One region of the Crenobacter sp. CS_VA4 genome, then DNA from elsewhere that is predicted to be linked to it. Evidence: riboswitches for the same ligand, from Rfam matches in the RefSeq annotation. Region 1 holds a riboswitch; each other region holds the start of a gene.
The links. A riboswitch is a leader RNA that binds a small molecule or an ion and turns the genes downstream of it on or off. The one in region 1 is predicted to bind glycine.

Region 1 (2,260 bases):
CAGTTATTTCTGTCATGAAATTGCGTCGATTGCAGTTCAGACCGGTTTCAAATGCAGGTCGCTACACCTATGCAGCCTTCTATTGGCCGCCGCTCTGCCGGCCCACGCCGCTATCCCGATGACCTGAAACTCACCACCTGGAACAGTATGCTGCTGCCGCGCACGCCGACCTCGCGTCCGGCGCGCTGCCGCAGCGGGGCAGCATTCTCGCTCGCTGCGGCGTGCCCGTGAGCTGGCTGAGGCCAGTGTCTGATAGGCTCCGGCATGAAAAAAGCCAGCCCGTTCGGGCTGGCTTTGTCGTGTCTACTCTTCGGCCAACGTTCAGTGCAGGCGCCGCTGATACGAGAAGGTCGGCAGATTCCAGCCGCGATAGACCGCGCCGAGCCGGATCGTCAGGCCGAGCGCGAAACCAGCCACGGTGTTGACGTCGTCGCCGACGCCGAGGTGGTGCAGGCCGAGGTAGAGCAGGGCGACCGCGAACGACACGCTGGCGTACAGCTCCTGGCGGAACACCACCGGCACGCGGTTGCACAGCACGTCGCGCAGCACGCCGCCGGCGATGCCGGTGATCATGCCGGCGACCACCACCACCGGCAGCTGGTAACCCATGCCGAGCGCGACGTTGCTGCCGATCAGCGTGAATGCCACCAGGCCCATCGCGTCGAGCACCAGGAACACGTTGCGCAGCCGGTGCATATAGCGCGACACGAATACGGTGAAGAGACCCGCGCCGAGCGTCAGGTACAGATACTCGGGGTGCTGGGTCCAGCCGATCGGGAAGTGGCCGAGCACGATGTCGCGCACCGTGCCGCCGCCGAGCGCGGTCAGGAAGGCGATGACCGAGACGCCGAAGATGTCCATATTGCGACGGCCGGCGGCAAGCGCCCCGGTCATGGCTTCGGCGGTGATGGCGATCAGATAGATGTAAGTCAGCATGGTGGTGGTCGAAACAGGAAGTCGGCAAAACCGCGCGGGCCGGACGGGCTGGGCCGCCGACGCGCGCAGACTGGAATAAGGGTCAGCGTGTCAACGGCGCGGGCGGTGCCGGAGGCAAAGCGGGCGAGGCGACGAAACGGGGGAACCGGAAGGGCCGGAACAGGGTCGGATACGCAGGGTGGAGAGTGTCATGATCAAGGCGCTTTCAGGGTGCGAGCGGGCGTTATGCCCGTTAGCCTCTCCCCTTGTCCTTTTACCTGAGAGTTTTGGTGGCTGGCGCCACTCGCCCCTTCGGTGGACCGGCTGGCGCCGGCCTCTCTCCAATCGGCTATCGATAACGCGGTTGCAGTTCTTTTGCCTGAGCGATTATGGGAGCTTGCGTCTTCGGCGGAGGGTCGAACCCTCGCTCTCCTGCAACCAGCGCGCTATTATCCCGCACCGCAACAAGACGGTCAAACGTACACCGACCCGCGGCCGCGCCGCGGATCGCGAGGAAATGCCATGACGACTCCGATGCTCGATGCGCTGATGAAACTGGTCGACACGCCACGCGACGGGGCGATGCTGCGCTTCGGCATCGCCAATGAGCTGATGCACCAGAACCGCTTGGCCGAAGCCGAGGCGCAACTGCGCCAGGCGCTGGTGATGCAGCCCGACTACTCGGCGGCGTGGAAGCTGCTCGGCAAGGTGCTGGTGGCCGCTGCTAAGCCGGACGCGGCGCGGCTGGTCTACCAGGACGGTATCGCGGTGGCCGAGCTGAAGGGCGACCTGCAGGCGGCCAAGGAGATGGGCGTGTTCCTACGCCGCCTCGACAAGGCGGCCGGCTAAGAGCCGCTTAACAAAACGAGGCTTAGCCGAGTTTCTGCGCAGCTAAAACCCTCACGGCGTTGTTGCGCTGCCTTGCCGTACGACTTGTACTGTCTGCAGCAGCGCGCCTAGCCGGGACCGCTGCGCTGGGTTTTGTTAGCGACTCTAAGCCATGTTATTGACCGGCTGACCGGCCATGATCAGCGTTCCTGCATGTCCTGCTCAGGCGCCGGTTCTACGCGAGCGCCGCTGTGCCCAGCGTCGCAGGCGCCGCAACCGTAGCCAGCGGCGTCCGCCCGATTCGGCCGCCAGCCGGCGTTCCAGCCAGCGCCGGTACGGCGCGGTCTTCTCGTGCGCCCAGTCAACGGCGCGTACCAGCGCGGCGTAAGTGCGTGCCACCCAGCCGATCTCAAGCAGCGCCGGTTTACAGATCGTAAACAGCCACGACGCCACCCCCATCCCGAGCAGTTTGGCCAGTAGTAGCGTCAGGATCGCCAGCGCATAGCGTTGCTGGATC
Region 2 (2,260 bases), on a different contig from region 1:
TCGGCCAACCTCGGTTCGATCGGGATTATTCGTAGACTTTTTTGCCGTTGCGCACGAACGGCAACTTGACGACACGCACCGGCGTCAGCGTACCACGCAGATCGACCGCGGCGACATCGCCGGTCGCCTTCGGCACGCGGGCGATCGCGATCGACAGCTTCAGCGTCGGCGAGAAGGTGCCGCTGGTGATCACGCCTTCGCCGGCGCCATCCACCACTACGCGCATCCCTTCGCGCAGCACGCCGCGGCTTTCCATCACCAGGCCGACCTGCTTCATCGCCACGCCGGCGGCCTTCTGCGCTTCCAGCGCCTTGCGGCCGATGAAGTCGCGATCAAGAGGTTCCCACGCCACCGTCCAGCCCATGCCGGCTTCGAGCGGCGAGACGCCTTCGTCCATATCGTGGCCGTACAGGTTCATGCCGGCCTCGAGGCGCAGCGTGTCGCGGGCGCCTAGGCCGGCCGGGGCGACACCGGCACCGATCAAGGCGGTGAAGAAGCCCGGCGCCTCATTGGCCGGGATCATGATTTCCAGGCCGTCTTCGCCGGTGTAACCAGTGCGGGCGACGAACCATTCACCGAACGGCAGGCCCTGGAATACCTTCAGGCCACGGATCTGTTCGGCCCAGTCGGGGTTCACCGCGCAGACCTTGTCGATCGCGTTCGGGCCCTGCACCGCCAGCATCGCCAGGTCGTCGCGCACGGTAAGCGTCACGTCGCGGCCTTCGCTGGTCTCTTTCAGCCAGGCGATGTCCTTGTCGCGGGTGCCGGCGTTGACCACCATGCGGTAGCCGTGTTCGGCCAGGTAGACGATCAGGTCGTCGATCACGCCGCCCTGTTCATTGAGCATGCCGGAATAGAGCGCCTTGCCGACGAAGCCGAGCTTGGCGACGTCGTTGGCGAGCAAGCCGCGCAGCCAGTCGCGCGCGTCGGAGCCAGTGATGTCGAGCACCACCATGTGCGAGACGTCGAACATGCCAGCGTCGCTACGGACGATTTCATGTTCTTTGAGTTGGGAGCCGTAATGGATAGGCATAGACCAGCCGGCGAATTCGACGATCTTGGCGCCGGCATCGACGTGCGACTGGAACAACGGGGTACAGCGGGGTGCTTGTGTCATCGGGGCAGATCCTTGGGCAGCCTATGGGTGCGTGCGTTTCCCTCAACACACCCCTCTGTCCTTGGCCACCTGAGATTTTCAGGTGGCGCTCGCCACCCTTAGCCCCTTCGGTGGGCGCCGTGTTGCCACGCGCCGCTCTCCAGAGTTTGGTCGGTCGGCCGAATGGCCACCGGGTCCCATACAGTCCTTTTGCCTGAGCGATTGCGGGTGCGCTTGCGCCTTCGGCGGCCGCCTATTCCTTCGAGAAAAGGCGGCTCTCTCCTGCATGTTGGCCGGATTATCGTGGCTGGCCGGCCGAATGGCAAGCCGGTTTTAGCTTCGTGTCAAGCGACATCCCGGCAGATTGCCGGCTTGTCATTCGGCCTCGATCAAGCCGCCGACGAACGGCGGCCATCACGGCGCCAAGCTTGGCCGAAACCGCCCTGCTTCGGCCAACCTTGCCCTGTCAGGCCCGCGCCAAACCGTCGCGCTCGCCCGACAGCAGCGCCAGCTGGTAACGACCGAAGCGCGCCAGCGCCCGCCAGGTCGCCCGCGCCAGCACCACCACGATCAGCAGGCCGACCCCGCCGGCCAGCAGCAGCCCCAGGCCGGTCATCAACAGCGCCGAGCGGTCGGAAATCCCGCCCAGCCCCTGCAGCTCGACCACGCCGTCCTCGCCGGACAACTGCAGCCGGCTGACCGAGCCGTCTGCGCTGCGCTCCAGCCGCACCGAACCGTCGGCGCCGGACGCCTCGACCAGCGTCTTGCCGGTGCTCGGGTCGCGGAGGATCACTACCTTGTCGCCCTGCCCGCCCTGGATGTTGACCAGCGGCCGGCCGCTATTTGGTGCACCGACGATCAGCGCCGGGCCGGCGCCCTGGTTGAACAGGATAGGCTCGATCGTCGGCCAGCCGAACAGGCTGTTGCTGACCCATAGCCCGGTCAACAGCACCCCAGCGAACAGCAGCGAACCCGACACCACGAAACCGAGCGTCAACACACCCAGATAGACCATGAACGGGATCGCCAGCACGAAGTTGAGCACGCCCAGCCCCGCCATGGCACCAACCACGCCGAACAGATTGCCGACCGAGCGGCGCGACTCCCACGCCTGCAGCCGCGCCTTCGCCTGCAGCTCGCGGGCCAGGCGCTGCGGGTCGCCGA
Region 3 (2,260 bases), on a different contig from region 1:
ACGCTGAAAGCCTGTCAACAGAAAAACACTCTTGGCATGGTTTATTTCTCTCGAGAGAAAAACCGGGCATTAAATCAAACGGCCGATTAAACTAACTTCAAATTAAATTGTTTCTACGGGAAATAACGCTGTTGCAAAATGAATACGCTGGAAATGGGTATTTTTTAATTCGGGAAATGCTGCGCCGCAGCGCAATGTTTGATCGAATTCCAGCCTAACTCCCTATAGAAAGCTTGCTGATGCCGGTGCAAATCGGTTTTGCGGCAATTGAAATTGGCCGTGGTTACCATTATCGCGAAGTCGGAAATATTGCGATGCACAATATTAATTCCTCACTCACCGATTGACAGCGGCTTCGAGCCTACCTAGATTTTCCGCAGCTTCCGCTCCTTCGGTACGACGAGGGGCGGGACGATGCAGCTGGAGAGATCGCCCGACACGGGCGGCGCCGAAGGGGAATCGCCCCAGAAACTCTCAGGCAAAAGGACTGCCGCATCGACGAGCTCTCTGGAGAGTAGGCCCGCGTGGCCTCGCCGAAGGAAAAGCGCCGGCCCCGCTGGTGCGTAATCTCTCAGGCAAAAGGACAGAGGGGGGCAGACGTCGTAAACCTCGGGCACCGACTGAGCCCCAACTGCCGGCCGGCGATACGCCGAGGTTTGCGCTCCCCCACATCGCCCAGGAGAGGCCATGCGTCCCTATCCCGTTAACGATTCCTAGCGAATCCGCCTGACGAACCCCCCGACAGAATCCGGCCCGGCAATCCAGCATCGGGTTTTGTCCCCGGTTCTAACACACCGCGCGCCCGCCATTCCTTCTCGCCTATCGGCCAGAAGGCGGTGCCCGGCTGCGCCGGTGAAATCCCTGCTGATCTAATTCGACCGTCCCGTGATCGTGCGAAGAGGCATGCGCCGACTCAAGCGACGGCAAGGTGTGCAAAGGAGAAACGAATGCAAGAGCAACAAGACAAGTTGCATCGCGGCCTGGAGGAGCGCCACATCAATATGATGGCGCTCGGTGCCGCGATCGGCGTCGGCCTGTTCCTCGGCTCGGCGACCGCGATCAAGATGGCCGGCCCGGCCATCATACTGTCTTACGCGATAGGCGGCGCCGCCATCTTCATCATCATGCGTGCGCTCGGCGAGATGGCGATCCACAACCCGGTCGCCGGTTCGTTCAGCCGCTACGCACAGGACTATCTGGGGCCGTTGGCCGGCTATCTGACCGGCTGGACCTACTGGTTTATGTGGATCGTCACCTGTATGGCCGAGATCACCGCCGTCGCCGTCTATATGGCCGTGTGGTTCCCGGGCACGCCGGGCTGGGTCTGGGCGCTGGCCGCGCTGGTGTCGATGGCGTCGGTCAACTTCATCGCGGTGAAGGCGTACGGCGAGTTCGAGTTCTGGTTCGCGCTGATCAAGATCGTCACCATCGTGCTGATGATCGTGTCCGGAGCGGGGACGATCTTCTTCGGCTTCGCCAACGGCGGCATTGCTACCGGTATCGCCAACCTGTGGCAGCACGGCGGCTTCCTGCCCAACGGCATGCAGGGCGTGCTGATGGCGCTGCCGATGGTGATGTTCGCGTATCTTGGCGTGGAGATGATCGGCCTGACCGCCGGCGAGGCGAAGAACCCGAAGAAGTCGCTCGCCCGCGCGATCGACACGGTGTTCTGGCGCATCCTGATCTTCTACATCGGCGCCTTGCTCGTGATCCTGTCCATCTACCCGTGGAATCAGATCGGCACCACGGGCAGCCCGTTCGTGATGACCTTCGAGAAGATGGGCATCCCGGCCGCCGCCGGCATCATCAACTTCGTCGTGCTGACCGCCGCGCTGTCCTCGTGTAACAGCGGCATCTTCAGCACCGGCCGCATGCTGTACAACCTGGCGCAGCAGAAGCAGGCGCTGCCAGTGTTCGCCAAGGTTGGCCGAAACGGCGTACCGGTGCCGGCGGTGCTGATGTCGGTGCTGCTGCTGCTGTTCGGCGTGCTGCTCAACTACGTCGCGCCGAAAGAGGTGTTCGTCTGGCTGACCGCCGTTTCCACCTTCGCCGCGATCTGGACCTGGGGCGTGATCTTGCTCTCGCAGCTGCGCTTTCGCAGCCGGCTCAGCCGGGTGGAGCTGGCCGCGCTCTCGTATCGGATGCCGTTCTACCCGTACGGCTCGTACCTCGCCGGTGCGTTCCTGCTGCTGGTCATCGGCCTGATGGCGTACTTTCCCGACACCCGCGTCGCGCTGATCGTCGGCCCGGTGTGGCTCGC

Region 2: it holds a riboswitch for glycine, as region 1 does, so the genes downstream of both, gcvT (glycine cleavage system aminomethyltransferase GcvT) here and ACZ2IA_RS15250 (trimeric intracellular cation channel family protein) in region 1, are expected to answer to the same signal.
Region 3: it holds a riboswitch for glycine, as region 1 does, so the genes downstream of both, ACZ2IA_RS08500 (amino acid permease) here and ACZ2IA_RS15250 (trimeric intracellular cation channel family protein) in region 1, are expected to answer to the same signal.

What each region holds. Positions count from the first base shown of each region.
Region 1 covers NZ_JBVMAE010000016.1:10,577-12,836, forward strand. Annotated here, with positions in the region: gene ACZ2IA_RS15250 (trimeric intracellular cation channel family protein) at 322-936, opposite strand; glycine riboswitch at 1,172-1,270, opposite strand; glycine riboswitch at 1,273-1,360, opposite strand; gene ACZ2IA_RS15255 (tetratricopeptide repeat protein) at 1,438-1,764, shown strand; gene ACZ2IA_RS15260 (hypothetical protein) at 1,966-2,260, opposite strand, start outside.
Region 2 covers NZ_JBVMAE010000003.1:67,451-69,710, forward strand. Annotated here, with positions in the region: gene gcvT (glycine cleavage system aminomethyltransferase GcvT) at 26-1,117, opposite strand; glycine riboswitch at 1,163-1,270, opposite strand; glycine riboswitch at 1,289-1,391, opposite strand; gene ACZ2IA_RS03760 (DUF1700 domain-containing protein) at 1,563-2,260, opposite strand, start outside.
Region 3 covers NZ_JBVMAE010000007.1:47,573-49,832, reverse strand. Annotated here, with positions in the region: glycine riboswitch at 498-597, shown strand; gene ACZ2IA_RS08500 (amino acid permease) at 948-2,260, shown strand, end outside.